One region of the Bacillus kalamii genome, then DNA from elsewhere that is predicted to be linked to it. Evidence: predicted binding sites of a transcription regulator. Region 1 holds the regulator's gene; each other region holds the start of a gene.
What was found. Region 1 encodes LexA, which represses DNA repair genes until DNA is damaged. Its sites were predicted from a motif close to CGAACATATGTTCG; they were not measured.

Region 2: a site for LexA is predicted at 7,818-7,831, ahead of ABC357_RS16355 (YhjD family protein). Genes of this name have one in related genera too.
Region 3: a site for LexA is predicted at 6,747-6,760, ahead of ABC357_RS05015 (Y-family DNA polymerase). Genes of this name have one in related genera too.

The regions. Positions count from the first base shown of each region.
Region 1 is NZ_JBDFMI010000001.1:2,117,889-2,128,240, reverse strand. Features, by position in the region: gene ABC357_RS10600 (CotD family spore coat protein) at 1-41, opposite strand, end outside; gene ABC357_RS10595 (hypothetical protein) at 270-935, opposite strand; gene ABC357_RS10590 (cyclic-phosphate processing receiver domain-containing protein) at 1,247-1,573, opposite strand; gene lexA (transcriptional repressor LexA) at 1,704-2,327, opposite strand; gene yneA (cell division suppressor protein YneA) at 2,488-2,802, shown strand; gene ABC357_RS10575 (YneB family resolvase-like protein) at 2,837-3,487, shown strand; gene ABC357_RS10570 (DUF896 domain-containing protein) at 3,568-3,804, shown strand; gene tkt (transketolase) at 3,986-5,989, shown strand; gene sirA (sporulation inhibitor of replication protein SirA) at 6,149-6,610, shown strand; gene ABC357_RS10555 (YneF family protein) at 6,699-6,914, shown strand; gene ABC357_RS10550 (hypothetical protein) at 7,269-7,856, shown strand; gene ABC357_RS10545 (hypothetical protein) at 8,067-8,231, shown strand; gene ABC357_RS10540 (prohibitin family protein) at 8,200-9,045, shown strand; gene ABC357_RS10535 (kinase) at 9,119-9,715, shown strand; gene ABC357_RS10530 (Spo0E family sporulation regulatory protein-aspartic acid phosphatase) at 9,789-9,953, opposite strand; gene ABC357_RS10525 (cytochrome c biogenesis CcdA family protein) at 10,188-10,352, shown strand, end outside.
Region 2 is NZ_JBDFMI010000001.1:3,296,578-3,306,929, forward strand. Features, by position in the region: gene ABC357_RS16305 (GntT/GntP/DsdX family permease) at 393-1,724, shown strand; gene ABC357_RS16310 (PTS sugar transporter subunit IIC) at 1,783-2,811, opposite strand; partial or broken gene ABC357_RS16315 (sporulation protein YhbH) at 3,192-3,350, opposite strand; gene ABC357_RS16320 (helix-turn-helix domain-containing protein) at 3,545-4,393, shown strand; gene ABC357_RS16325 (hypothetical protein) at 4,382-5,032, opposite strand; gene ABC357_RS16330 (FtsK/SpoIIIE domain-containing protein) at 4,932-6,134, opposite strand; gene ABC357_RS16335 (hypothetical protein) at 6,357-6,527, opposite strand; gene ABC357_RS16340 (helix-turn-helix transcriptional regulator) at 6,692-6,901, shown strand; gene ABC357_RS16345 (SHOCT domain-containing protein) at 6,969-7,439, shown strand; gene ABC357_RS16350 (YolD-like family protein) at 7,474-7,752, opposite strand; gene ABC357_RS16355 (YhjD family protein) at 7,871-8,230, shown strand; gene ABC357_RS16360 (hypothetical protein) at 8,576-9,583, opposite strand; gene ABC357_RS16365 (N-acetylmuramoyl-L-alanine amidase family protein) at 9,702-10,352, opposite strand, start outside.
Region 3 is NZ_JBDFMI010000001.1:989,699-1,000,050, forward strand. Features, by position in the region: gene ABC357_RS04975 (aldehyde dehydrogenase family protein) at 1-875, opposite strand, end outside; gene ABC357_RS04980 (MFS transporter) at 1,111-2,313, shown strand; gene ABC357_RS04985 (GNAT family N-acetyltransferase) at 2,558-3,118, shown strand; gene ABC357_RS04990 (hypothetical protein) at 3,261-3,791, shown strand; gene ABC357_RS04995 (N-acetylmuramoyl-L-alanine amidase) at 4,000-4,791, shown strand; gene ABC357_RS05000 (GNAT family N-acetyltransferase) at 4,976-5,467, opposite strand; gene ABC357_RS05005 (GNAT family N-acetyltransferase) at 5,680-6,198, shown strand; gene ABC357_RS05010 (hypothetical protein) at 6,261-6,662, shown strand; gene ABC357_RS05015 (Y-family DNA polymerase) at 6,816-8,072, shown strand; gene ABC357_RS05020 (YolD-like family protein) at 8,094-8,423, shown strand; gene ABC357_RS05025 (TetR/AcrR family transcriptional regulator) at 8,519-9,103, shown strand; gene ABC357_RS05030 (GNAT family N-acetyltransferase) at 9,238-10,352, shown strand, end outside.

The DNA of each region.
Region 1 (10,352 bases):
CAGTTTCCCCAGCCGCCTGAATTCCGTTTGTTTAGAAACATAAGAAATCCTCCATTCATTAATGTTTTGATTCACTAGTATGGTATGAAAAAACAAATCAACTGGTACTAGTTGTCTACCTATTTTTGGGTTTATTTACTAAAAATATTTAAACGGGAACGGTATTAAATAAGGATTCATCCTAAAAAGCAGTTGGAAAAATGGGCAAAAAAGTTGACGTTTAAGTGATTGATAAATGAAATTTACGTGTAAGTATAAAAAACTCTCCATCATAATGAGGAGAGCAGGCACTGCTGTTTATTTATTCTTATTTCATTTAATGCCTCTTCTATTTCCCGATGAAAAGGGACTTGATGATCTACTTTAATAACGGCTTTCTCAGCAACACTTTGTTTATGTTGTGCTTGGGTATCCATTAATGTATTGATAAACATCGGCAATTGCTCGATATTGCCTAAACTGATCTGTTCAGCCTCTTTAAATACGGTTGTATAATTAGCGTGCTGTTTTATCTTTAAATCGCGTAAATGCAACTGATAGATGTCTTTTTTACATTTATTCACTTGTAAGAAGTGCTGAATTAATGCCGTGCGTTCCTGTTCATCCAAGAAACCGAGTGATGTTTCGTAATCCTGAAGGCAAAAACAAGAGTAACATAAAGGTTTAATGGACTTAATGGAGACTGTTTGATTTGTATAATCAAAATCCCAATCTGTAAATAAGTATGACTTGCCCTTAGAAGATGAGCAAATATGACAACAGATTTGGTCTTCTAGAATCGCCTGTCTGATTTTGTCCCATAGTACTTGTGGCAAGTTATCGGCGAGATAAGCCGATTGTAAGAATGGTGTTGTTTTTAACTGGATGTTCAAGCGTAACTGATCTAATTGCTCTCTTTTTTCAGCAGTCATGATTACTTTTTTCTTCTTGTTCATTAATGGTTTTCCCCCTTTCTATTTATTATTCTAATATATAAATGTGTAGAAAGATGAATAATAGTTTGAAAAGTAAGTAAAAAGAGAAGGGGAAAAGGGGAGGATAGAAAAAGAACAAGGCAACTATAATAGGGCGTTGTATATCAGTGTTGCCGACCCTTCAAGCAGAACCACGCTATATGAAGAAATTCAAAAAGTAAAAAAAAACCGAACCAATGTGAAATTCTTCAAAGAATATCACATGGCAGTCCGGTTTTTTCTTACGGAGAAATACGGTTTCTCCAAGCCTCTTTATCTTATTTCTGTGATGGCTAATAAAGCGGCATCGGTTTTAAGGAAATGCCTATTTTTAGCGGCATTTTCAGGTTTTTTTGTGCATCCTTAAAACAGTTATACATCGTTTTCCCACCAACCGAATTGGCGGAGTGTATAGTAATATGCTTAGCGAATAATTGTAAATCCACCATTTTTTTAGCCAACATCGAGCCGTTCCTTTTTTTATTCACGAGATCATGGTCGAGAGAAAGATAGTCTATATGATAATTTTTCAGTATGTGTAGGCATTCATCAATATTGGTACATAGAACATAATTATTGGGGCACGTACGGAAATCATCAAGGAAAACGTTTATTCCCATTATATCATTCCTAAAGTTTGACATAGCTTCATTATAGCATTCTATTTGAATATTTAATATGAAAGAAGGCAGCGATAATACAGAAAAAGCGTTCCTTCATGATATAAATCACTTGAAAGAACGCTTGCAGTCAGTTGATTTCCCGGTACAATCCTATCACTTTTCCTAAAATAGACACTTTATCAAGAATGATAGGGGCTAGTGATGAGTTTTCCGGTTGAAGGCGGAAATAATTGTTTTCTTTAAAGAAACGTTTGACTGTTGCCTCATCATCCTCAGTCATTGCGACAACTATATCCCCATTTAAGGCGGTGGATTGCTGGCGCACAATGACATAATCTCCATTATGTATGCCAGCTTCAATCATGCTGTCGCCCGATATTTCAAGCATGAAGACATTCTGCTCGTATCCTGCAAGATGTTCGGGCAAAGGAAAATATTCTTCAATATTTTCGATCGCTGTAATAGGCTGGCCGGCAGTTACTTTACCCACCAAGGGCACATTGACAGGCTTCCGTTTTGGGATGAAAGATTCTTCCTCTAAATCTAGTATTTCAATCGCGCGCGGTTTGGTAGGGTCACGGCGAATCAATCCTTTACTTTCCAACCGGGCCAGGTGACCATGTACTGTCGAACTGGAAGCCAAACCTACAGCTTCTCCAATTTCTCTGACAGAAGGCGGATATCCTTTTGTTTGCACTTCTAACTTGATAAAGTCAAGTATGTCCTGCTGGCGCTTTGATAATTTATTCATTGATACACCTCACCTCAATACTGTTTGTGTCCATTATAGCATGGTATATTTAAGGATACAAACATATGTTTGAATTTTATTGACAGAAAACAAGTGTTCGTATTATAATCCATTGTGAAGAGCGAACAAATATTCGCATACTTTTCAGGAGGAGATTATAATGAATTATTTTATTCGTAAGCATTCTTTTTCCCTATTATTTTTTGTTGTAATATTATTATTTTCAGTCGTCTATTTTGTTATGTTAAATGTAAAAGGAAATCAATCCTATATTGAAATAGAAGTAAGCAGCGGCGATACCTTATGGGGAATTGCTGAAAGATACAATGATCAACAAATGGAAATACCTGATTTTATTGCATATATAGAACAAACCAATAAAATGAATGGTGAAGTCCTGAAAGCGGGCGATGTAATTAAAGTACCCGTGATGAAGAAACAAAAAGAAAATTTGACTCAATTAACAATGGAATGAGAACTATAAATAGATGGAAAGAAAGGATTTGGAAATGAAAAAAGCAATCATTTACTGCCGGGTCAGTACAGACAAAGAAACGCAGTCAAGCTCTTTACAACGGCAGGAAAACGAACTTGTTTCTTTAGCCAAGGAAATGGGTTATGGAATTATGGGGATCGTGAAAGAAAAAGCGAGCGGTTACCAATTGGATCGTGATGGTGTGTTCACTTTATTGGATGCTATTAAAGAGGAAAAGGCAGATGCTGTTTTTGTACAGGATGAAACCAGGCTCGGAAGGGGCAATGCTAAAATCGCGCTTCTCCACTGCATCATCAAGGAAGGAGTAAAGATCATAGCCTACTCACAAAAAGGTGAACTGGAATTATCGGAAGGAGATTCAATGGTTTTACAAATTGTTGGTATTGTAGAGGAATACCAGCGCAAACTACATAACATAAAAATAAGCCGCGGGATGAAAAAAGCAGTAGCGGAAGGATACAGACCCCAAAGGAATATCAAATCCAATAACCAGTCTACAGGACCTGAAAAAAAGGATGTTCCTGTTGGGGAAATTGTTCGCCTCAGAGAAAGCGGCCTGACTTTTGCTGATATAGCTGCGACATTAAGGGGATTCGGTTATCCGGTTTCTAAGGCAACAGTTAACAGAAGATATTTAGAATACATAGATAGCCAAAAAGAATAGAAGCAGTTTCACTTGCGACTTTTATTTTTTTCTTATAACATGGCAATGATAAGGAAAACCTTAAATGAAGGAGCGTCACTATGCTATCTAAAGAAAAAATCGCAAGAATTAATGAACTCTCAAAAAAATCAAAAAATGAAGGCTTAACGCCAGATGAAGCTAAAGAACAAACTAAGCTTCGAAGCGAATATCTGCAATCATTCAGATCTTCCATGGCAAACACGATCGAAAACCTGACTGTCTTGGATCCCGAGGGAAATGATGTAACACCTGAGAAGGTCAAACGCATTAAGGAACAGAAAAATAGATTGCATTAAGCCCTTTACATCCTTTTCCAAAGGGCTTCTGTATATTCTGCATATGATTTTCCCCGCTTTTTCTCGCGCATACAAGAATTGTTTCTCTATTTGTAATTATCTCACTATTAATGTTGTATAACCGGCTTAACAACTATATTATAGAAGTGACTAAATTCAACCTGGAAGGGAAGAACATTTCATGAAAAAAATCGAAGAGCTATCTATTAATAGTATTCGGACTCTTTCAATTGATGCGATTGAAAAAGCGAATTCCGGACATCCTGGTATGCCTATGGGCGCTGCCCCTATGGCATACACTTTGTGGACAAAGTATATGAACCATAACCCTAATAATCCGAACTGGTTCAATAGAGACCGCTTTGTCCTCTCAGCTGGACACGGTTCTATGCTTTTATATAGTTTATTGCATTTATCACATTATGGTGTGAGCATGGAAGATTTGAAGCAATTCCGCCAATGGGGGAGTAAAACGCCCGGGCACCCTGAATACGGCCATACAGTAGGTGTGGAAGCTACAACTGGTCCATTAGGTCAAGGAATTGCAATGGCAGTCGGTATGGCAATGGCTGAAAGACATTTGGCTGAAACATATAATAAAGATGGTTACCCTGTAGTTGACCATTATACATACAGCATATGCGGGGATGGGGACTTGATGGAAGGCGTTTCCGCTGAAGCATCCTCGTTGGCAGCCCACTTACAATTGGGCAGATTGATTGTTCTCTATGATTCCAATGATATTTCATTGGACGGCGAATTAAACCAGGCATTCAGTGAGAGTGTAGAAGGCCGCTATAAGGCGTATGGCTGGGAATATATAAAAGTGAATGATGGAAATGATATCGAAGAATTATCCAAGGCGATTGAGCAAGCCAGGAAAGATGTGACAAGGCCTACTCTCATAGAAGTAAAGACAGTGATCGGATACGGATCCCCAAATCGGGCTGGGAAATCTGATGCCCATGGAATGCCTTTGGGAGCTGATGAATTAAAGCTTACTAAAGAAGCATATAAATGGACTTTTGAAGAAGATTTTTATGTCCCTGAAGAGGTGTATGCGCATTTCGAAAAAGAATGTGTTCAAGCAGGGGAAACGAAAGAAAGTCAATGGAATTCTATTTTTGACTCTTATAAGCAGGAATATCCTGATCTGGCCGCTCAATTGCAGCTTGCCATTACGAATGAACTTCCTTCCGGCTGGGACGCAGATATACCCCAGTATAAAGAAGGAAGTAGCTTGGCATCCCGTGCGTCCAGTGGTGAGGTATTAAATGCTATAGCTAAAAATCTTCCGTCATTCTTTGGGGGATCCGCTGATTTGGCAGGGTCCAATAAAACAATGATAAAGGGAGCAGCGGATTTCTTGCCTGGACACTATTCAGGCCGAAATATTTGGTTCGGAGTACGCGAATTCGCAATGGGTGCCGCTCTTAATGGAATGGCGTTGCATGGAGGACTAAATGTATATGGAGGAACTTTCTTCGTCTTTTCTGATTATCTTCGTCCAGCTATCCGTCTTGCTGCATTAATGGGCTTGCCTGTAACGTACGTTTTTACACATGACAGCATAGCTGTAGGAGAAGATGGTCCAACCCATGAACCTATTGAACAATTAGCGTCGTTACGGGCGATGCATAATTTATCCGTTATTCGTCCTGCTGATGGAACCGAAACAGCAGCTGCTTGGAAATTATCGATTGAATCCACTAACATGCCTACTGCATTGGTGCTTACAAGACAGAATTTGCCTACATTGCCCCAAACTAATGAAGTGGCTTATAATGGTGTTTCAAAGGGTGCTTATGTCGTTTCTGCCTGTGGCAAGGAACAGCCAGATGCACTTTTGCTAGCGACTGGTTCGGAAGTTGGCCTTGCCATTACTGCACAAAAATCCTTGGCAAATGAGGGCATCGATGTGTCCGTCATTAGTATGCCTTCATGGGATCGATTTGAGAAACAATCTCAACAGTATAAAGATTCAGTAATCCCACCGACCGTTACAAAGCGTCTAGGAATTGAAATGGCTTCATCTTTTGGCTGGCATAAATATATCGGAAATGATGGAGAAGTATTATGCATTGATCAATGGGGAGCTTCTGCACCAGGTGAAACCGTTATGGCTGAATATGGATTTACGGCAGATAATGTCGTTTCACGAGTAAAAGCTCTAATTCAAAAATAAGTAAAGAAAAAGGGAAGAATCCTTGCTCAAAATGCAAGGATTCTTCTATCATCAATTCCTATCGTGTTTTTTCGACAAAACTAGAATATTTATTCAGCACAATACAGCAAGTTCCGAACTCTATCCCTTATATACTTAATGTAAAAAAGGATGATAGGGATGGTCTTGATGCGACAATATCAGATCTATTTAATTAAAGAACATTTTGCTGGCATGTATGTCGGAAGAGAGCAGCTCTTATATAGTCTTTTTCTAGATTATTATCACGCGAGAGGGCAAATAGCGCGAATTATCGGCCGCCAAATTGTATATGTTACGAAACGGATTCCTTCTCAATTAACAGATCACTTTAATAACGATAAGATAGAAGGTATGATGGTCCTAAATGATGAAAATGGGACAACCTATCAAATAGATTGCCGGACAAATAATGGAATGAAAAGTTCTGCCTCGCTTGAAATTCATAATCGGGTATTATATATTCAATCTGTAGGAAGCTATGAGGCTGAAACAATCTTTTTCGAGTTTATTCGCAAATGTGCGGATTCATTTTTGGCTGTCGAATTAGCCGAAAGCCGATACGGCTGGCTAAAGCCAAGAAAAAAGAGAAAATTAATATAAACCCTTTACAAAATGGGTACACAATATTGTATAATAACGGTTGGTCTAGTACACTAAATAGTAGACAACTTGAAGGAGGAAATAGTATATGGTTTGGCAAATCGTACTCACAGCTGTTATCGCCTTATTAGCCGGAACAGCACTAGGGTTTTTCATTGCTCGTAAGTATATGATGAACTATTTGAAAAAGAATCCGCCAATTAACGAGCAAATGTTGCGCATGATGATGATGCAAATGGGAATGAAACCATCCCAAAAGAAAATCAATCAAATGATGAGCGCGATGAATAAACAAACGAAATAATACTGTTGATATAGTAGGGAATTATTCATAAAAATGGTGTGATCAATGGTTGCAGAAATGTGCATATAGCATTTATCATACATATAAGATGAAGCAGAATCCTTTTTGTCATACGTGTTTCTTTCACAAGGCCACTTTCCTGAGTATAGGGAAAGTGGCTTTTATTCTGGATATGCCTTTTTTTTGAATATAGGATAAAGAGCGGAAGATTTTTTTCGCTTTTCAATATACACTATACTAGATAATATGGAAGGATGGGTATCTGTCACTATTTTGAGCATAAAATGTAAAATGACAGAAATCTGCCAGTAACAACCGATATGGTAAACTTAGGTGGAGAAAGGATGTGTGAAGATGCCAGTTTTAACCGCTAGGTTCCATCATCCTTTATATAAGGATATTGAGAATCTTAAACAAAAGATGGATATGGAGGACTGTATTGTCCGGATACAAAAAAAAGGTAAATGGTCAGAACGTTCGAAGCCAAATAGTATCGAACTCTCATATAAATGGATAGAGATATACAATCAAACACCAGAAGTGGTCCTTTTTGTGGCAGCATGTGAGATGGTCCACTATAAATATAAGGAGTTTCAGAAGAAGGCGTTGTCCGAGGCGTTTGTCATGTTTTTTGATGAAATGAAGGCGAGTCGGTTATTGCGTGACATGCGGGGAATTATTGAAGCAGCATATGTTCTGGAGTTAAGCGAAGAATCCTTGTTGCATACTTTAAAAATCTTGAAGGCCCAAGGTGAATTGTATACAGAAAAAAGCTTTCAGGGTTTTCCGGATAGCGGTAAAATTGCCGGGTATTGCAGTGATGCCAGAACGTTGACGAAAGACAAAGCTCAGGTCATCCTTAGTGATTATTGCAAGAAAACCGTTCCTCAAAACCCCGATGCACTCATTAGCAATGTGATGAATGATTTCTTTTCCTCCTGAAAATAAAACAACAGGCTTTAATGGCTAGTTAGAGATATGCCATTAAAGCTTTTTTGTTTGTTTAACATAAAAGTAACAAAAATGAAAAGGTTTTGAAACTTTCTCTTTATATAGACGTACATATAGTATCAGCTTCAATCTTAAGCTGGACAATGGACATTTTCAATTGGAAACTCTGATTGATTTTGTTTTTTGGAAGGAGGGTTTGATGTGAAGGTCTGGATTGGTTCCGTTATAGTTATTATTTTACTTTTAATTGGCGTCTGGTTTATGCTATCGCCTTCATTCAGAAAAATTGGCGAGACAGCTCAGAATTTTAAATCAAAATTAGAGGAGGAAGAAGATGGAGAACGTCACTCAAATGAAAAAAAATAAAAATCGCAGGATTATTGGCGGGGTCATAATTGCAATTGCCTTAGTGGCTGCTGTCGGTATCACATCTTTGTTCATTCAAAAAATACCAAATGGATATGTCGGCGTTGTATATAGTCCGAATGGAGGCGTTCAAAAAGAAACGCTTAGCCAGGGCTGGCATTTAGTAGGAATATTCGATAAAGTAACTGTGTATCCGATCCGAATGCAAACCGTTAATTACAAAGATATTCAAGTTGCAACTTCAGATGGAAAAAATGTAACAATCGATTTTGCCTTTACCTACAGCATCCAACCGGATAAAGTAGTGGATGTCTTCAACAAATTTGGTCCTGTTGATGTGGAAGCAATCGAGGATTCTTATTTGAAAACTAGACTATGGGATGCAGGCAGAAAAGCGATATCCAAATATTCAGTAATTGATACATACGGGGAAAAATCCTCAGATGCTGCAGTCGACGTCAAAAAAGTATTTGCTGATGATATCATCAAATTGGGCTTTCAGGTAGATAACTTTACACTTGGTGTTCCTAAGCCGGATAAGTCGACACAAGCCGCTATAGATAAGCGGGTGGAAGCGGCACAAGAATTGGAACGAAAGCAGATTGAATTGAAAATCGCTAAAGCTGAAGCTGAAAAGAAAATGATAGAAGCTAAAGGTATTGCTGATTACAATGACATTATTAAAAAGTCGATTTCCAAGGAAGTAATCCAAAATAAATGGATCGAGAAATGGGACGGAAAAATGCCAAAAGCGACCGGTTCTAATCAATTAATCCAGATTCCGATAGAGGATGCACAAAGTACTGCTAAATAGACGATGAAGGAGCCTGTATAGAATGTATAGGCTCCTTCTTTGTTAAAAATGGCGATGTGAAGGGGAATAAAAAATGAAGGGAAATGCAAACCTGTTAGCGGAAAAAATAAAAGAGATTGCAAAAAAAGAAAGAACGCTAATCGGAATTGATGGCTTAAGCAGATCTGGTAAAACAACACTTGCTGAACATGTAAAAGAATTGCTTGAATCAATGGGTCTTCATACAATGGTTTTTCATATGGATGATTTCATAGTGGAAAAAAAACGCCGCTATTTCACGGGTCTTAAAGAGTGGGAAGAATACTATCTGCTGCAATGGGATGTGAAGGAGCTTTCGGATATTTTATTTCAAAAATTGCACAGTGAAAAAATAGTATATTTGCCATTTTATAAGGCAGAAGAGGATAAACATGAGTGGGTGAATATCGATATTCCGGATCGCTGTGTAATAGTGGTTGAAGGAGTATTTATTCAAAGAGAGGATTGGCGGCATTTCTTTGATTTTTCGATTTTTTTGGAGTGTTCAAGAGAAGTAAGATTCCAGAGAGAAGGTACACAGATACAAACGAATCTTTCCAAGTTCCGCAACAGGTACTGGGCAGCGGAAGATTACTATCTTCATCATATAATACCTATGGTGCAATATGATCTTATATTGCAGGGAAGATAGTTTTTATGAATATAAAAAAGAGCGTGATGCTCTTCTTGGTTATGCTATGGAATATATGTATTCAGACGGTCGCTTATACGCTTTTGCTAAGATAGCTTCGGTCATATTGATTTAACAGGTAATCGAGTTCCTGGCTGTGCTGGAGCGTCATGGAGGAAGTCAAACCGTATTTTGAAGCGATTAGGACCATTTCTTTTCTTTTTTTTTCGATCAGATTCAATAGTTCATTTTTTGACACAGGGGTTATTCCTTTCTAGATTACCGCTCTTTGGTAGGTCTATAACACTAGTAAATAATGTAATTTACATTAGTATAGCTTTTAATGGAAATTAATTCAAACAATAATGTTTGCTATAATGTCATTCTTTATTATTGTCATAGAATGTTCATAAATCAAACATATCCCTTTTCATCCTTATTTTGTTAAACTAGTAGTAGTTTGCCATTTTAAGAAGTGGGAGGTACCGCTTTCATGAACATTTTTTTAGCTTTTGGTGCAGGATTTTTAAGCTTTATATCTCCGTGCTCGTTACCCATTTATCCGGCCTTTTTATCGTATATAACAGGGATGAGCGTTGGTGAATTAAAGTCAGAGAATGCCATGCTCAAAAAGAGAAGTATTTTGCATACTCTTTTT
Region 2 (10,352 bases), 1.2 Mb from region 1:
TACTTTATCTGTTGTGCACACTGCTAAGTATTTCTTTCTACCCTTTTAAACTATCGGCCACTCTTTTCAAACAGCATATTTATCTATTATTATAGTAGTCTTCCACTTGAATTCCGACATTTTAGCTCTAGTTACTATTGATTCGTATTGCATAAACAATTCCGTAAGGGTGGGACACAACACCCCGGGCAAAAACAAAAACGAACATCATAAGCCAAAATCCCAACTTATTTTAACTTACATGAGAGCCGATGCAGATTTACAGGGCCATTCCATAAAAAGGGCGATAATGCACATTGAATAATTGTTTGATTCATTTATTTTGTGGAAATAGAATGTTAGTGTTTTCATAAACTCCAAGCTAGTTCTCAAGTGAAAAGGAGGAAAAGATAATGGATTGGTATTTATTGCTCATCACATTAGCTTCAATCGTCATCGTCATTATCGGTGTCTCATTATTCAAGTGGCATGCCTTTATCAGTTTATTGGTAGCCAGTTTATTTTTAGCTATCTTTACTGGCATGCCGATCGACAAAATAGTCAGCGCTTACGAAACGGGCGTAGGCGGTACTTTAGGACATTTAGTCGGCATTTTGGCTCTCGGTACGATATTAGGAAAGCTGCTTGCCAGTTCGGGTGCCGGACTGCAAATAGCTAATTTTTTCGTCAAAATATTCGGTGAAAACAAAATGCCTTGGGCTATGTTTTTCGCAGGGTTTATCATTGGTGTTCCCGTTTTCTTTGAAGTGGGCATTTTAATATTGCTGCCATTAGTTATTTCGATTCAGCAGGCTACTAAGAAAAACATTTTATTAATCGCATTGCCTGCAATCGCCGGCTTGTCCGTTGTACATGGACTTGTTCCGCCTCATCCCGGCGCTATAGCTGCCATCAGCATCTATAATGCGGATTTAGGGAAAGTGTTGATTTATTCTTTAATCATCGCATTGCCGACCGGAATTATCGGAGGTCCCTTATTCGCCAAATTCATACATAAATACGTCGTGCCAACAAACGAACCAGGTCTTGTTACAGCAGAGGACGGAAACAATAAAGAAAAACTGCCGGGAACCGGGGTATCCTTCTTAACGATCCTTATGCCGATCATTTTAATGATTCTCGGTTCGATTGCACCATATTTATCATTGCCAAAAGGCTTTGAACATACTTTGCTATTTATCGGCAGCCCTTTGATAGCCCTTTTGATTTCCTGTTTTATTGCCATGTATCTATTGATCTTGAAGCAGGGCCAAAATCGAAATTATCTGAAGCAGCTTGTAGATGATTGTTTTCTTCCGGTTGGCTCAATCATACTCATAATTGGAGCCGGCGGCGGATTCAAACAAATTTTAATAGATAGTGGGGTTGCAGATACTATCGGTTCCATGGCACAGAACATGTCGCTATCTCCATTAGTGCTTGCTTTCCTGATCGCTGGCCTGATCCGAATTGCTACCGGCTCTGCCACTGTGGCATTGACAACTGCGGCTGGAATTGTTTCCCCCATTATCGAATCGATGTCGGGTGTCAATCTAGAACTTCTTGTAATCGTAACAGGAGCTGGCTCATTAATGTTCTCTCACGTCAATGATGCCGGTTTCTGGATGGTAAAGGAATACCTCGGATTATCAGTCAAAGAGACATTTAAGACTTGGACAGTGCTAGAGACCTTGCTTTCTTTCATTGCCTTTGCAGGTGCGCTCATTATAAATGCCTTTATTTGAAGCAGAAAAGCCCGGATGCAGTACACATCCGGGCTTTTTCCAATATCGATCGATTGTATTATTGGACTTCCAGGTGAAGATCCCCAGCCTTTACCTTTCCTAAAGCTTTTAATCCTTTATGCAATACGTACGTAATAATACCCGGCAGAACCATTCCTACTCCAACATAGATAAGGAATACCTTCAGCCCCTGTCCTGTCAAAATGCTGATTGGTGCAATTAATGAACTTAACCCCATTCCGCCCAGCTCATATGACACTTGTAAATTGAAAACCATTGTTGCAATTGGCGCAGAAATGACAGCCGCCACAAATGGAGGAATAATATAAAGAGGATTCTTGATCAGATTCGGAAATTGGACCTTAGGAGTCACAATCGCCTGTGCCAGGAAGCCGCCTAAATCATTATCCTTGCGCGACATTACTGTAAAACCAACGAATTGCACTGTACATCCAATCAGAGCAGCAGCACTTGATACTGGGTCAAGTTGAAGCGCAATGGCCAAAGCTGCAGATGAAGCCGGAGTCATCAATAAAATGCTGAATACAATTGCAAGAACCATACTTCCGACTAATGGAGAACCTTGTACCGATTGAGTAATTTGCCCGCTGATCCAATTTAATAACGGAGTTGTTACCATTGCCAGATAAACTCCGCAAATACCACCGATAAGCACTGCTGCGAATGGAATCGCCATGATGTCTAGTTTTGTTTTACCCGTAATCTTCAAGCCGATGTATGTAGCAATCACACCTGCAATGACAGCCGAGATAGGTTGTCCTGTTACAAGAGTGAAAGCACCTTCCGCACTGCGTTGAATAGCGGCACCGCCTACCGCACTGCTGGCCATCGCACTAAAAATGACTAAAGAGTTGCCGCCAAGCTGATATGCAATTCCCGCTCCAAGCGCTGGAGCAAGCAACACTTTAGCGGCACCGCCTACAAGCAATAACACATCCCAGTGAAGGTAGTTCCCGAATGACTCTAGCAGTAAACCGATTCCTAAAGTAACTAGGACAGCATTTGCAATTCCGGTTGATGCCTTATACATCATTTCAATGATTTTTTCTTTATTCGACATAATAATCACCCTTTGTTTATATAAATTTTCTGAATATTCAAACCTATAAGTGCAAATAAAAAACCCGACTTCTCAGTTGGGCGCCCATTCTATCCTGCTAAAGCGCCTTGTTTTAATAAAATAACAAGTCGAACAAAACATATTCTTAATAAAGATATGTTTTGCAGCCCTAGCACAATATAAGTATAATATTTACATTAATTTTATTTAGATAATCGATCATCGTAAGTGCCCCTCTCATGATGTTTGCACTTATGATAACACCAATTATCTGAAAAAGCAAAATATTATTTATATTTAAATAAAATAAAAACGTTTTCATTCTCGGTTAAATAATAGTATTTCAATATATGTTAATGGCACAAAAAAAAGAGAGGGAATATCCCTCAAGCATGAACCTTACTATTCTCCTCTTTATGGAAAAAGCTCTTCATCGCATGAAATACATCACTTTTTTGCTTTAAAATGTAATGGTAAAATTTCTCGTTCTTGATATTCTTATACGCACTCATTAATGTCGAATGCCGATTGTATTGATTGACCTGTACACCCTATAACCAAAACAAAAGAGCACAACGCGCATAAGTGATGCTGGTAACATCCTTATACCGTCCGCCTACTGAAGATAGGCAAACACTTGCTGTACTCATGTAATTATTTTATATGATGTATGTTTCTTTAGCAATGTTTGTCCCTAACGGCAGCATTGCTTTTTTGTTTCTATAGGGAGAGAAACAGTATGAAAAAGAAAATAACCGTAATCGCAGGAGAAACAGCCTATACAAATCTTTCTACATTTAAGAGTGTGGAAGAAATGAACCAAACAGTAAGAACATACAGAGACAATATCCAGGAGCTTGTTAAGCGTGCTGATGTGCAGTCTCGACTAATAAGCCTACTGGAAGTTTTAAAGCGCCACAGCTGCAAGCAAATCGGTGTGAGCTATATGTGTAAAAATACGATTGCTTCTTTATTAGAAGTGTCATATAAAACTGTGCAACGTTTAATGAAGAAACTTGAAGCCATGGCCATGATCCGCCAGGTGCCAACTAAGCGCAAAAAGGATATGAGACAGACTGCAAATGCCATTCAGATTTTGCCTTCCACAGAAGTGACCGACAAGACCCCTGGCAAAAAGTCCGATAAGTGTCCGACCAATAAAACAACTTCTGTTTCTTTAAAACAAAAGATTAAAAACATACGTAAAGTAGACGACACTCCTTCATCAACTGTGGATGAAAATGTGGACAACCAATCAGAACCGGTATTTTATGATCACACTTATGTTTCTTCTTCCATACCAAAAAGCTTTATTGATGCAGTAAGCCCGTTCTTTAGATCAGCTTCATCCATTTACCGACTATGGGGCAGATTATGTTTAGCTGCAAGGAAATCCAATGCAAACATACAATTCGACCTTCATATGGATACATGGAATAAAACCTTTAAAGAAGCCATATATCAGATAAAAAAAGGCAACGTAAAAGGGGATGTAATTGGCTATATTTACGGAGCGTGGAAAAATGCCATGTTTGATACAGCTGTAAAATTAAATCCAAATAAACGCTATAACTGGCTAGAAGCCTAAGGAGGAATGGATATCTGAGTATAAAAGCACTTCCCCACGAAGTTTATATTCCAGGAGCCACTTTTCAAACTTTCGTTTACGGTCCTGTGTAGTCGTGAATATCTCCAATCGTGGTGTATCCAGATACTTAAAGCAGTCCCTGTATGATTGTAGCTTCTTCCGATTGTCGAGCATATCACGTTTGTTATCGATCTCAACGATGTGAGTATAACCATTTCTTTTGTAAACAGCATCGGCAACCATTTTATTCTTTGTGGCCACAGCCATACCTTTCACAATGATACCGGCTGTACGTGGCTGCTCGACTGCATATTCAAGTATAGTTTCATTCTGCCAATCTAATGGGCAATTGAGATACAGGTATGCATCGTTCCGTAAAAGGGAATGTTCAATGTTTGTGGTCCGTTTGATTTCCTTTTCAGAACCAATCAGGGACCGACCAGTTTTATTCAGGTAATAAACCTTCTCTTTATTGAAAAATGTTGTGGATGTATAAGGCTCCAATTTTTTCAAGGCGAAACATGCATTACGGTATGATTTAAGATCGTGGATTCCACGAAGATGACGTATTGTTGCCATCTCTAATTGGTCTATCGTCATTAACAACATCTCTGTTCTGGACTGTGTTAAGGATGTCATGTTCTCGCTCTCCCATCTTAGTAAACATATATTTATCAGTAATATACGGGACCTGGACAATACGCTTTTTCTCCACTTTATAGATAGCTCGCCCAGGTATGGCCGGCAATTCTTCGGCTCCGTTTTCATCTAGGATTACACGGCTGGATATTTGAGCAGCAGCTATGAATGATAATCGGGCCACAATGTTCATTTTGATTTGCATAGGTACGGCTTCTTTCACTGGATATTGTGTACAGAATAACATACGGTACCCAATACCGCCTCCGATACGAGCTATCTCTGATAAGGTCTGCTGGCAGTAATTAGCGTATTTCTTCAGTTCACCAGTCAGAAGGTTAGGCGATAATTCTGCTCCCTCATCGACAATAATGAAGGTCCGTTTCTGAATTGGAGAATCAATGATGTTTGTATAACCTTGGTGTCGGAACAGTTTTTCTCTTTGTTTTAATTCATCATGAATGGTAGACAGTAACTCAACGGATTCGTATAGATCCGCAGCCACTCCTTTTACCTGGGGAAGACCAATATATTTTCCAAACTCTAAACCGCCTTTCAGGTCCAAAAAGTAAAATTCAGCGTTTTCCAGCTGGTTCATGAGTAGAGAATAAAAAGCCTCTTTAATGAAGACCGTTTTGCCGAACCTGGTTACACCACCCACAAGCATATGAGGATATTTCTCAAAGTCATGATATAGGATTCCATCATGATTCTTGCCGATCGGTACCAGCCATTTGTTTGGCCGCAGTAATCCATCATCGTAATTCCATTGAGTGGGCAAGGCTGCCTTGTACGCCTTCAGCTTCATAACTCCATCCACAAATTCAGTGGTGCAATCTTTATTGATACCTTCTATTATTGCTGTCAGGATAGAATCGAATTGTTCTGAGGATAAGCCGAGTGGAAGTGAGTAAATGTAAGTGGAATGTGTGTCCTTGTGGGATTCATTGAGTAAGATCGGATAAAGCATTTCATCATCTTTTTTTATGCCAAGCCCTCTGTTTTCAAATACCTGTTGGATCTTCTGTTTGTCCTTCATACGTCTTTTTGGGACAAGCGCAGCTGTAAGAGCTAGGACAGGCAAAGCTAGTATTTCTATCATTGTAATCCTCCTTGTAATGTACAATGTAGTCTACAAACTATCTTTCACTGTAGATTTCATCAGATGTAATTTTCAATGTAATTTACAGTCCTATATATACCAATGGTTTGGCCTTGTACCAAGCATTACATTTTATCTCCGACAGATACCTCTATATCTCCCTTCTTATTTCATCATCACGGCAGGCTGAATGTTCAGAAATCTAAATTGTGTAGTCAATTATTAAAGGAACAATGTAGCTGCCATTTTGACCAAGTAGATTAACCCTCCAAATTTCACAGCCTCCATTGTAAAATTTAGCATGCCATGATTGATTTTAACCCCCGCTCCCTCTAACAACCCTATACCTATCAACGATGCACCGAACGCCCCTACCAATAATATCCCTCCCATTTCTTTCACTCTCCTTTTCTTTGATAATTACAATGTATGGTCATTTGCCTAAATAATGCGTGTCCTTACAAAAATAATCTGTATCTATAACGAAAAAATCTTGATAACTTCAGTATTTAAAGGAATTTTTTATGACATAGAGAAATATTATATGGGTGATTACTTTGAAAAAATTAAAGAGTAATATTGGTTGGTTAATTGAAAAAAGTGACTACAATAGAGAGTTCTTCAGGAAAAGATACGGAAAATCCGCGAATACCATTTCATCATGGTGTACCGGCAAGAACTATCCGGGTGCAGAAATACTTTTTGATTTAGCAGATATTTTAGAGGTTAAAGTAGATGACCTTTATGAATTTGAGAAAAACGATTAAAAAATATATTCCATGCTCTTTTTTCAGATGGTAAAATTTACTTATGTTTTTAAAGGGGGAAATAGGCGTGAAGACGTTTGAATTTAAAGCTGCTGGCAAAACATTAGTAACCATAGATAATCAATTTCTTAGAATTAAAAGAAAAGGTGCACTAAATTTCTTTAACCACGGGATGGATGGCGAAAAGACAATAGACATAACAAACATGTCAGGGGTGCAAGTGAAAAAGGCAGGATCGATGACAAATGGATATATCCAATTTATCTTCATGGGAAGTAAAGAAAATAAAGGGGGCCTAATGGCGGCAACAAAAGATGAAAATACAATTATGTACGCAAAAAAAGAGCAATCATATGTCGATGAGATTCAAAAGTATGTTGAAGACATGATTGCCAACAGAAATAAGAACAGTGTTATCATACAAGAGGTAAAGACTGATGTTTCGGAAGAAATCAGGAAATTTAAAGCTTTAATGGATGACGGCATCATCTCAGAAGAAGAATTTCAATCAAAGAAAAAACAATTATTAGGAATCTAAGAATAAGCCCCAACTCAATGAGAAGGGGCTTTATTTAATTCTCTTGTAATCGTTCAATTTTGAGGATATCTAAAAAATGGACTTTATATTTTTCGAATAGGTATGAAATAGTAATTTGTTTCGTTACCGGGTCCAGGTGAGTTACTTTTCCTTTTATAGGCTCTTCTTGGTTCAAAGCAATAATTAATCGATTTTCTTGATCGTCCTTCGCTTCATTCAACTGCATTGCGATTTCTTCCAATTCATACTCATCTCGTTCTGGCCGCTTTGCTTTGGTTTTCTTTTTTGATGGTGGTTTTGGTACTGCTCCCATGTGTGACCCCTCCCTTTTGTATAATTCAATATTACAAGAACATTCGTTCTAATTCAAGTTGTTTTAGAACAAACGTTTGTATATAATTGTCATATTAAGGTTAAAGAAGGTAATGGTTATGACACGGATTCCAAGCGAAGAAAGAGATATAATCGAACAAGAAATTTACCTACCTATGGTTATCACTATCTTAGAAAGAGATAGAAAAGTGATTGATAAAAGCCATTTAAAGTTGAAAAAACCGTATTTGGAATTAGTTGATTGTACAATTAAGGAAGTTTATAAGGACATTAAGAAAACAAGGGATTTTTTGAGGAAGAATAAAATCAAGGTATTTAAACAGCAGAGTGACGAGTCCTTTACAATGTATACATTTATTTACAAAGGATATGAGGAACATCATAATTACTTTAATCCAAGGCTGAGGAACAAATGCGAGGAATTACTTACATACTATTTAAAAAGCCCCTCCAATTAAGGAAGGGCTTTTAACATGGTATATATTACTTTTGTAAGTTGACAAACAATTGTTTGTGACATAACTTTCTCTAAAAGAAAACTTAAAAGGGTTGATAAAAATCCACAAAAAATATAATAAACAAAATTGATGTTATTGGAAAAATAATATCCCCCATAGATATCTTTTGATTTACTTGCTTCTTGAAGAATGGAAATATCCCCAAGGTGAATGATTGTACAAAATATAAAATACTAAATACCACTAAAAACGTACCTACTACTGATATCGCATTTAATATCCCAATCATGTTATCACCTCACCTTAATAAATATTTCCAATTATAATAGAATTATTTAACCTGATTTAATTATTGTTTGTTTTCTTTGTTTCAACAGCCTGCATTAGTTTTGTAAGCTCATCGGGAGTTTCAACTTCTAATTCATCCATATACTTCTCCATTATCATCTCTTTTTGCTTCCTTGCTTGTCTTTCATTCAAGAAGTCATTTACTTGTGTAATAACACTACCAGTTTTAATTTCAACTGATAATGGACTATCGTTGGTTGGTGGTCTTACAGATATTCCTCCTCCAGTTGCACCAACAATAAGTAATCCCAATATTAAAATTGCTGTCATTGGTCCTTTTAGTTTAATCTTTCCTGGAGAATTTACGTTAATTTGTGTCTCAATAGAATCTAAATCAAAATTAGCGTCAAGTGAATAATCAAGATATTCCTCAGCTAATTCTAATATTTCTTTACCTAAAGCAAAAAAAGACGACATAGGGATATTTTCTTCTTTTTTTACTTTAAGGGACAGTTGCGCATAATTTCCACGAATATAAAAATCATGTATCATACTCTCTATAACATCTTTGTATTCATTTGCATCTGAAATAGTATGTTGAGCATGTTGCAATAGCTTAAACATAGGCATTTCAACGTCCCATTTATGAACTTCTTTTATCCATCTTACTCTCTTTCTTTTTTTATACGGACATACCCTTGAGTTAGCATCAAGCATTTCTTTTGTTATGTTTTCCTCAAAACATTCGTCTTCGATTACTTCGCCTATGGAGAACTTATTCGAATTGACACCAGTTATTACTACCGTATCCCCTTTTTTTATTATATCTTTAAAAATGCGTAATTGATTAGCTGTTCCACCTGGTCTTTGTTTATCTGGATATTCCTCTTTAACTTTTATTGCCAAATCTTCCGAACTTAATGATTTAATATCATCTAAAGTGATTTTATTCCAATTAATTGCAATAAAACCTTTTCTTCGATACTCAACATAGTATTTTCCTGATTGAGTTCTAATCAACCAATAGTTTTTGTCTTCTGGAATTATAGGGATTATATGATTCATAATATACCTCGTTATGTTAATTTGCTATAACCAACTTTACTACAAAATATTCCAAAATCAATAATTTTTTCTTAAAAAACAAAAAATCCCCATAAATTATAATAAGCGATTTTAATCTCTACTTCACACGCAATTTCTGACCAACCTTGATGGTATAGTTACTGTCCAGTCCATTCCAGTCTTTGATTTGTTGAACTGTGCTGCCGTACTTAATACTAAGGGCATAAACCGTGTCACCAGCAACAACCGTGTGATAAACAACACCACTCTTAGGAGTAAGCCCTAATGCTTTGGCTAGACCGTTTACATGGCCGAGGGCAATCTTATCAAGATATGCACTATTCTTAAGCTTGGCTGCATCTGTAGCATTATCGATGAAACCATTTTCCGTTAAGATGGCCGGCATGTTGGATTCACGCAAGACATGTAGATTGGATTGCTTTTTACCGCGGTCCACAAAGTCTACTTGTTTCATGATTTCACTGTGAATGGTACTTTGATATGTTGTGGTCGGTGCTCCACTACCTGGATAAACAAAATCTTCATAACCTGTTCCACCCCCGGAATTAATGTGGATGGACATAAAGAATGTAGCTCCCCACGCATTGGCCGCATTCGTACGATCAGATAAAGAAGGGAAAGTATCTCCTGTTCGGCTCATTTTCACTTCCACATTACTGTAGCCGTTTAATAATAAATCTCTTACCCGTAAGGCAATCGCCAAAGTGATATTCTTTTCCTGAATACCGTTACCTACTGCACCTGGATC
Region 3 (10,352 bases), 1.1 Mb from region 1:
ACCCCATTCAATGCGCCAGGGATCGCTTTGGAAAGGTCGGCATCATCAAGGATGATGTTAGGCGATTTTCCGCCCAGTTCAAGGGTAATCCGCTTCAGTGTTTTAGCTGCATTCACCATAATGGATTTACCGACTTCTGTCGATCCTGTAAAGGCAATCTTATCAACCTGAGGATGGTCGACAAGTGCTTGGCCGGCCGTTTCACCCATGCCGGGCACAATATTGACAACGCCAGGCGGGAATCCGGCTTTGTCAATCAGCTCTGCAAGGTACAGGGCTGAAAGAGGAGTTTGTTCAGCAGGCTTAAGCACGACTGTACACCCTGTAGCCAGTGCTGCGCCCAGTTTCCACATCGCCATTAACAGCGGGAAGTTCCATGGGATGATTTGTCCGACAACGCCGACCGCCTCATGGCGTGTATAATTAAAGAATTTACCGCTTACCGGAATGGTTTGGCCGACAATTTTGGTGGACCATCCTGCATAATAACGCATATGCTCAATGGCCAGCGGGACATCGGCATTGCTTGTTTCTGAAATTGGCTTTCCATTATCAAGCGTTTCCAATTGTGCTAGTTCTTCTTTATGCTCTTCCATCAAATCCGCCAATTTATACATCAATCGGCTTCTTTGGGAGGCGCTCATCTTGGACCAATAGCCTTTATCAAATGCTGTTCTTGCAGCCTTGACAGCTGCATCGATATCCGCCGCTTCCGCTTCGTAGACATCCGCCAATGTTTCTCCAGTAGCCGGGTTAGGGGTGGAGAATGTCTTTTGCGATTTGCTTTCGACAAATTCACCATTAATATATAATTTTTTTGTTCCTCGTAAAAATTCCTGTACACCCTGTTTCAATTCTCCTAAAGCTTGGGCCATACATCTACCTCCCTCAATTTCGGTTTGGTAATGATTCTATGAGGTTTGCAAAATTTGTAAGCGATTTCATTACTATGTTTCTAATGATAGATGGAATAGTTTGATAATTCAACCAAATTGATTCAATATTTTACGATCATTTTCGACTATTTTTTCTCTATTCTCTATGATACTATTTAGTAATGCGAAATAATTGTATCGTTTTTTAAGTTTAAGTAGAGTAGGAGAGATATTTGTGGTTCATCAGGAAAGACTTTGGACAAAGTCTTATATTATGCTCATTTTGGGCAACTTATTTACATTCATGTCTTTTCAAATGTTAATTCCGACTTTGCCGCCCTATATTAAATCAATCGGCGCTTCTGAACTGGAAGTGGGTTTGATGACAGCTTTATTTTCAATCGGAGCAGTCATTATCCGCCCATTCATCGGCTTTATGCTTGAATATAAAGCACGTCGCTGGCTCGTTTTTATCGGAGCGATTGCTTTATTGGCCGTGACAATGATCTATCCATTAACGAACATTGTCATTGTGCTTCTGGCATTCCGTTTTGTGCACGGCGTTGCTTGGGGATGGTCGACTACCGCCAACGGAACTGCGTCGGTGGACTTGATCCCGAATTCAAGATTGGGTGAGGGAACAGGCTATTACGGGCTTTCAATTACGCTAGGAATGATCGTAGCACCGAGCCTTGGACTATTGCTTTACCAGACAACAACCTTTACGAATCTTATTTATGTTTCCGGGTTCCTTGGTGTCATAGCAATTGTTCTTTTGGCGCTTGTATCCTATCAAATGCCTGAATCTGTCGCCAAGACGAAGAGGTCTGATCTGAAGTTTTCCTATACAGGGTCCCTTATTGAAAAGGCGGCCTGGTTTCCAGCTGTCCTTACTTTGTTGATTGCATTCGGGTACGGTTCCATTGTTTCCTTCATTGTTATTTTTGGAAATGACAGGGGAATTGATAATATTTTTGTTTTTTATCTTGTAAATGCCGTGTTTGCGACATTATCGCGCCCTATTACAGGTAAATGGTTCGACCGCAATGGTCCGCGCGGCATCATTCTTGTCTGTTCGGTTCTGACCTTTGCAGCTCTGTGGGTGCTGTCTCTTTCGCATAATAGCTGGCATATTGGCATCGCCGGGGCGCTTCTTGGAATGGGATATGGCTCAATTTTGCCGACACTCCAATCGTGGGGACTATCTATCACGCCTCCCAAAAGAAGGGGCATTGCCAATGGAATGAGCTTTTCAGCCATTGATCTTGGCATCGGGTTAAGCGGCCTGATTTTTGGCTTTTTGGCAACTTATTTTGAGATTGCGACCATTTTTCAAATCTCAAGTGTGTTTATCGTCATTGCTTTCCTTCTTGTCCTGTTGAAGCCACACGGAAAAACGGCAGAAGAATTATCGGGTAAAACGTCATTGCCTTCATAAAAAAGGCAATATCCGTTCCCCGTTGTATGATTCAATGAGAATAATATAAGATACAATTGAAAAAGGATAGACGGGGCAGAATAAGGGGCTCCGCCTATCCTTTTTGTTCTTACAGAAACCTCTCTTTTTCATGATATTCCTTTTCATATATAACCACATTTATAATCATGCATGGATTCTTTTTTCTAAAAATGTGTTACGCTATGTGTAGAGTTTTTTGAGGAAAAGGAGATTCTGTTACAAAATGACAATTGAACAAGCAAGACCTGAACATGCAAAGGAAGCAGCTGTCCTCATGTACGATGCGATTCATGAAATCGCCCATTCTCTTACAGGAGAAACTGAAGATAATGCTGTGCTGGAGCAGCTTGAAGATTATTTCCGTTCGGAGGGAAATCGTTTAAGCTACGAAAACTGCCTGGTGAAAATGATGGATGGGAAAGCGGTTGGCTTAGTTCTTGCCTACCACGGCAAAGATGCAGATGAATTGGATGCAGCCATTCTGGATGTGCTGAACAAAAAATATCCGGATAAGGAATTAAAGTTGGATTCAGAAGCCGATCCGGAGGATTATTATATTGACACAGTCAGTGTAAACCCTGAATATGGAGGCAACGGAATTGGTACAGCTCTTCTTGAAGCCATTACGGAAAAAGGGAAGGAACTGGGCCACCATACGATCTCACTGAATGTCGATGAAGATAATCCTGCGGCAAGAAGACTTTATGAACGTTTAGGCTTTAAAGAGAAGAAACAAATTACAATCATTGACCATACGTATGCTTATATGGTGAAGAAGATATAAAAAAGATGGGCGCTGCCGGTTGCGGCAGCGCCTTTTTGTTGGGTGAAACTTTTTTTGGGTTCCAAACGTATAAATAGTAGTATGAAAAATAATATGCATAGCCTTAAGTTTTTTAAATTGGAATGTAAGGGAGAAGGATTGTATGTATGATTTCTTTGAGTACACCAAAGGGAAAATACAGGAAGTGCTGATTGAAGTCGACAATGATCATGAGGATCGTGTCCGCTTTTCCAAGCGTCTGCCCCTTGTTTGCTATATGACTGTTACAAATGAAGGTTTGGATATGTCTATTGGCCAGCCGTTGAGAGGCAAAAAGGGAGACATAACGGAAAGAATTCTGTTTGGCGAAATATCCCATGCTGAAGCAGCGATTGTTAAAAGGGCAAGGCCGCGTACATTGGGCATGTTGGCAGCTGTCTTAAAGTTCGATTTGGTCCTTTATTTAAAAAACGGCAGCCGGTTACACTTTGAATGTCCAGATTTGCCTGTAATTCCCTATGTTTTGGCGGTTTTAGAGAAAGAGCATATTCCATGTAAAGACCCATACGGGCTAAAAGCCGTTTTCAATAATAGTGGTTCTGCTAAGGAAGCCTGCGAGTATCTTGAAAAAAACCTTGACCATCTGGCTGATGAACAAGGAATGTGTGCATGGAGATTAAAGTGGAACGATTAACATAGTATAAGCGGACACAACCAATGGTTGGGTCTTTTTTTTGCGTTAAAGGACATGGTAAATGAATAAAAGAACTAGAATAAAACTCTTGGATGAAAAAGCTGCATTGGCCCGCGGGGTGGCTAATCAGAAAGAATAGGCTGTGGGAATGGCAATGGAAAATCACGCTTGTCCTTCTATAATCATAGAATAATAAGAGGTGAGCAAAATGGTAAAAATCTTTATTGATCCAGGCCACGGAGGCAGCGATTCAGGGGCCATCGGAAATGGTATTCAGGAAAAGAATATCACCTTGGCTGTTGCTATACGGGTAAAAAATCTTCTTTTGAGCAGATACAGCAATGTAGAAGTAAAGATGAGCCGCACAGGAGATACTTTTCCATCTTTATCTGACCGTACAAATGCAGCCAATGCATGGGGAGCACATTTTTATCTATCTATCCATATTAATTCCGGCGGCGGGACAGGATTTGAGGATTATATTTTTCCAGGCAGTGGAGCTCCAACGTCTATTTATCAAAACACAATCCATGCAGAAATTATGAAGCAGGTGGATTTTGTCGATCGCGGGAAAAAGCAATCAAATTTGCATGTGCTTCGTGAGTCCCGGATGCCGGCCATCCTTACGGAAAATGGATTCATCGATAAGGCAGAAGATGCAGTCAAGCTTAAAAATAGCGCATATCTGGACAAGATTGCCCTTGGCCATGTGAACGGATTGGCAAAAGCGTTTCATTTAACGGAAAAGCCACCCGTCAATAACCCCAATACCGGAAATGGGAAAGGGTTTTACCGCCTGGTGACAGGAACGTTTCCGGATGAACAAACACAATTAGCTGCTGCCGATGCTGTGCGTAAAAAGACCGGTTGGATTATTTATCCTTATAAGTCTGGAGGTCTCCGCCTCACGACAGGAGTATTTACTTCACTGGCAAGTGCCCAAAAAGCAAAGGCGATACTGGAAAAAGAGTTCGGGTATATTGTTTATATCAAATCATGATGATATCGTTATTATTGATGCCTTTCCTTAAGTGGGAAGGTTTTTTTATGATCGGTTATCTCTCATAGAAATAAGCTTGAATGGATGTGGTGATAAATGACAAATGAACCAATATGGCACGAAATGCACTTTTTATTCTATTGTAATAAATGGTGGACGGCTATTAGCTGTATGCATGTCTAATTTACAGAAACAACACCATATGCTCTTCGTCAAAGTAGGTTTGATCTATTTTTAATGCTTTTTTCTCTCTGCCAAAAGTGTGAAAGCCCAATGAAGCGTATACCTTTTTTGCGGGCGCGTTACTTGCCACTACAGATAATTGAATTTGCTCAATACCGTCTAAACCCTTTGCTTTTTTTATTGCTTCATCCATTAAATGCTTACCTATTTGAAGGCCTCTTTTTTCAGGAGAAACGTATAGAGCAAAAATAGAAGCTTTATGCTTTAATTTGTGTCTACCTTCTTGAAACAAAGTAACGATGCCGATTAGTTCTTTGTTTTTGAATGCACCAAAAGTGTAGTTACTGTCTAATCTATTTTTATACATGTCAACAGAATATGCCTTTTCTTCCTCATAGCTTGAGCCAAATGATTCTGGATTGTTCTGTAAAGCCTCTAATCTCAACTTCCGATAGCATTCCGCATCTGACGTTTTCAAAATTCTTATGTCCATTATTTCCTCCTTTTTATGTTTAAAGGATATTATCCTCCATTTTACCTTAATGTTCACAAAAATTGGATTTTTTATTATTTTCTTCTACTGGTTGCAGAGGGCAAGGCTGAACAGAGCTCTCGACAAAAAAAATTAGAAGATGTATGATAAATCCTGCCAATAAAAGCTGGACGTTTATTGAACTGTAGCCATTCATTGGGAGGATGATAGCGTTGAAAAAAGGAAGCTTGGAATTCAGGAAAACAACCGATACAGACATAGAACATGTGATGGAGATCATTAAACAGGCTCAGGAGTATTTCAAAGAAAACAATATTGACCAGTGGCAGGATAACTATCCGACCAGTCAAACGATAGAAAATGATATCTTGAATGGAAATAGTTATGTCCTGCTGGATAAAGGGGCAGTCGCAGCTACGGCGGTCATTTCGTTTGATGAAGAACCGAACTATAAGCGGATTTATGATGGCCAGTGGCTTAGCGATGGGAAATGTGCCGTCATTCATAGACTTGCTGTAGACAACACTCTTAAAGGGCTAGGCATCTCGTCGAGTATATTCCAAATCACAGAAAAGATGTGCCTTGAAAAAGGGATCAACAGTATTAAAGTCGATACGCATGAACAAAACAGATCGATGCAGAGACTTCTTGAAAAAAATGGGTATATGTATTGCGGCATCATCTATGTAGCGAACGGAGGCAAGCGGGTGGCTTTTGAGAAGCTTTTTTAAATGGGGCTTGAGGGATTATTTCAGTTAGGCTTTTAAAAGTTGAACGGGTGGAGAGAATGAGAGTGGAATTTAATGATCCAAATGTATTTTTCAGTACAGCCTCCTATGAGGAAGCTGATCAATTTCTTAAAAGTGAAAACTGCAGAGCCTATGAAGTGTTAAGCAAAAGATTAATATCGAGGGAAATGGAGCAGTATAAAAGCACCCGATTTCTTGATTTCTGGGTACACAAAGAAAAGGACTATGAATTAGGATGGTTGCACTCGTATCATTTAAACTATAGACGGATAAAAGGAGATCATGGTATATTTTATACTTCAATATGGGGTGTGAAAGTGTCTGCAACTGATAAGGTAGACTGTGTCGCCTTGCAGTATTCCGATAATAATTATATATGCCAAGAACAATATCTTTATTTACATAATGGACGATTTTGGTTGCATCCTAAAAATAATATGATTTGAAAAGAGCTCTAAGGGCTCTTTTTTTTATGAATTTTTAGAAGAAGTTTTCCGTTTTTATTCTTGGAAATAAATTTATATTGTGTACGAACGCATATTCGTATATCATTTAGTGTATACTAAAAACAGAACAAATGTTCTTTTGGAGGGGAAGGAATGGATTACAGTACAATGCCCCATAATCATATATTATGCGTTGATATGAAGAGTTTTTATGCAAGCTGTTCCGCTGTCATGCTTGGCCTTGATCCGATGAACTGCTATTTAGCGGTTGTCGGGAACAAGGAACGTATGGGCAGCGTTGTTCTGGCTGCTTCACCTTTGATGAAGAAAGAATTCGGCATTAAGACGGGCGCGAGGATGTTTGAAATCCCGAACGATCCGCGCATTCACATTGTGGAACCGCAAATGGCTATGTACATGAGAATATCCACTGAGATTACCCGTTTGTTTAATCGATATGTTCCCAAGGATGCCATTCATGTATACAGTGTGGATGAAAGCTTTATAAAAGTCGATGGGACATTGCCCATGTGGGGAAGCGCACAAAATATTGCAGCTAAGATTAAAGATGAAGTCGAAAGGGAATTTCAGCTCCCATGTGCAATCGGCATAGGGCCTAATATGCTTATGTCTAAACTGTGCCTGGATTTGGATGCAAAGAAAAAAGGGATCGCTGAATGGACCTATGAAGATATACCTGAGAAATTGTGGCCTTTATCTCCCTTGAGAGAGATGTGGGGAATCGGAAGCCGTGTGGAAAAAACATTGAACGGAATGGGGATTTTTTCAGTGGAGCAGCTGGCCAATTATCCGTTGGAGCTATTGGAGAAAAAATTCGGCGTGATGGGCAATCAACTATACCACCATGCCTGGGGCGTTGATCTTTCAGAGATGGGCCCCCCATGCATGGAAGGGCAAATCAGTTTCGGCAAGAGCCAAATTCTCTTGCGTGATTATAAGAAGGAACAGGAAATCAAGCATGTCATATTGGAGATATGCGAAGAAGTAGCGAGAAGAGCAAGGGCTTCCAGGAAGGCGGGAAGGACGGTTACATTGGGCGTCGGCTACAGCAAGGATGAATTCGGCGGAGGATTCAACCGCTCTAGATCAATTGCGTCACCGACCAACATTACGATGGAACTGTATAACGTCTGCCTAGAGCTGTTCCATGAGAATTATGAAGGAAAAACGGTAAGGAAGCTATCTGTTTCGCTTTCGAATGTAAGTGATGACGAATGCATGCAGCTGACCTTATTTGAACCGAAAAAACCGGCCCAGCGAGATTTGGGCTATGTAGTTGACCGCATACGGGGAAGATTTGGCTCTAAATCGCTGCTTCGCGCTATTTCGTACACAGCCGGCGGGACGGCTGTATACCGAAGCAAACTGCTGGGCGGGCATAAGGCTTGATGAGAAGGGGATATGAAGGATATGATCAGAGATCGTGGAAGTATAAAATGGGTATCTTTGATGCTTCCGGAGCACGTAAAAATGCTTCGTGAGTGGGCGGAAGAGGATACCTATGAAAAGCGGGCCATTCCTGACGAGCAGCAAATGGAAGAACTTGACCAGAATATTGCGGAGGCGATGGAATATGGCACGCAAGTAGCTATAACGTATTATAAGAGCCATAAGCACCAGTTCATGATCGGGAGAATCCATCATGTGAATGAATGGGATAAAAAGTTACATATAGTGGATTCCTTTGAAGAAATCCACTATATAGAGATGCAGGCAGTTGTTGATATCCGTCCAGCTTGACAAATCGATTATTTGACCGAAAGTAAGTGATTTGATAAAATCAAAAAAATGACTGATAGTCAGTCATTTTTTTGGACAGCAATAAGGAGGGAAATATGGCAAAGAAAGCAGAGAAATATCAATTAATCCTTTCTGCTGCGATAAAGGTCATTTCTGAGAAAGGCATCGAGAAAACATCCATTTCCGATATCGTTAAAGAAAGCGGCGTTGCCCAAGGCACCTTTTATTTATATTTCGCCTCCAAGAGCGCTTTAATACCTGCGATTGCCGAGCAATTGCTGGATAACACGCTAAAAGGGATCCAACAGGCCATCAAAGATAGCGAAACGACTATTGGCATGGTGGTAAACAGTATGATAGAAGAGACATTCAAGCTGACAGAGAAAAATAAGCGGATTATTGCGCTCTGTTATTCAGGCCTTGCTTTTGATAATTCGTTCGATCGCTGGGAAGAGATTTATAAACCATACTATACATGGCTTGAGGAGCAGCTCCAGCGCGCAGTCGAACAAAAGGAAATCACTGCGGATATCCATATAAAGAGGACAGGGAAAATTCTGATCGGCTTGATTGAAGATGCAGCTGAACGGTATTATTTAGGGAATGACCGGGTTGAATCGCTGGCGGAACAAAAACAGGAATTGAAGCGATTTATACATGGCGCATTAGGCATTCAATAGGAAGAAGTAAAAACAACTTAGAATGGGAGACAGGTACTTTTTGAAGAACCTGTTTTTTTACAAACAAAAAATGAATGATAGTCATTCATTTACTTTCCTTGAAAAAGGGAAGCCAAAATTAGGAGGAAATGAAGATGAGTACGAAGCATCAGAAAAAGATAACGATGCGACCAATTAAAGAAGAAGAGGTAGACCAGTTTTCCGATTTAATGAAGTATGTATTCCAGGTTTCAAAAAAAATGATTGATGATGAACGGACAATGATCAAGAAGAAAAGCCATCAATTGAAACCGGGAACGGCCCTTGGCTGGTTTGATGGAGATCAGTTGATTTCCCAAATTGTAACCTTGCCATTTCAAGTCAATATCCATGGACAAATGTATGATATGGGCGGAGTGACCGGCGTTGGGACGTACCCCGAGTATGCCAACCACGGATTGCTGCATAAATTAATGAAGGAAAGCCTAAAGAATATGAGAGAGTCAGGGCAATATATTTCTTATCTTTATCCGTATTCAATTCCTTATTACCGAAAAAAAGGCTGGGAGATTATTTCCGATATCGTGGAATACAAAATAAAGGATACCCAGTTCACCACATATAAGCACGTATCCGGCTGGGTAGAAAGGGTGGATATGCACCATAGTGATATTAAAGAGGTCTATGATATGTTTGCCCGCCGGACAAATGGTGCGATGATCCGAAATGAAATTGCATGGAATGAAAAATTCCGTGAGGATTTCTGGGAAGAAAAATTCTATGAAGATGAAGTGGATATGCAGAGTGCCATTTTCTACAATGATGATGGGCAAGCAGAGGGTTATATGTATTACCGCATCATGGATGAAACCTTTTATATAGATGAAATCATTTATTTAAATGATGAAGCAAGGCGTGGGCTATGGAATTTTATATCCGCCCATATCTCGATGGTTTATTATGTGCACGGCAAAACATGCGTGCATGAGCCGATTGCTTTTCTTCTGGAAGATGGTGAAATCAAGCAAACGATCTCTCCATATTTCATGGGAAGAATTGTCGATGTAGAAGGCTTCTTGAGCAAGTTCCCATTCAAGGAAACGAAAAATAAGCAGATTGTGATGTCTGTTGAAGATCCGCTTCTTGAGTGGAATAGTGGAACCTTTACATTGAGATGGGATGAAAATGGAAACCTTACGATCATGTGGAGTGGAGATGGAGGACAAGGCGTCCATTTATCCATCCAAACATTGACAACGATGATGCTGAG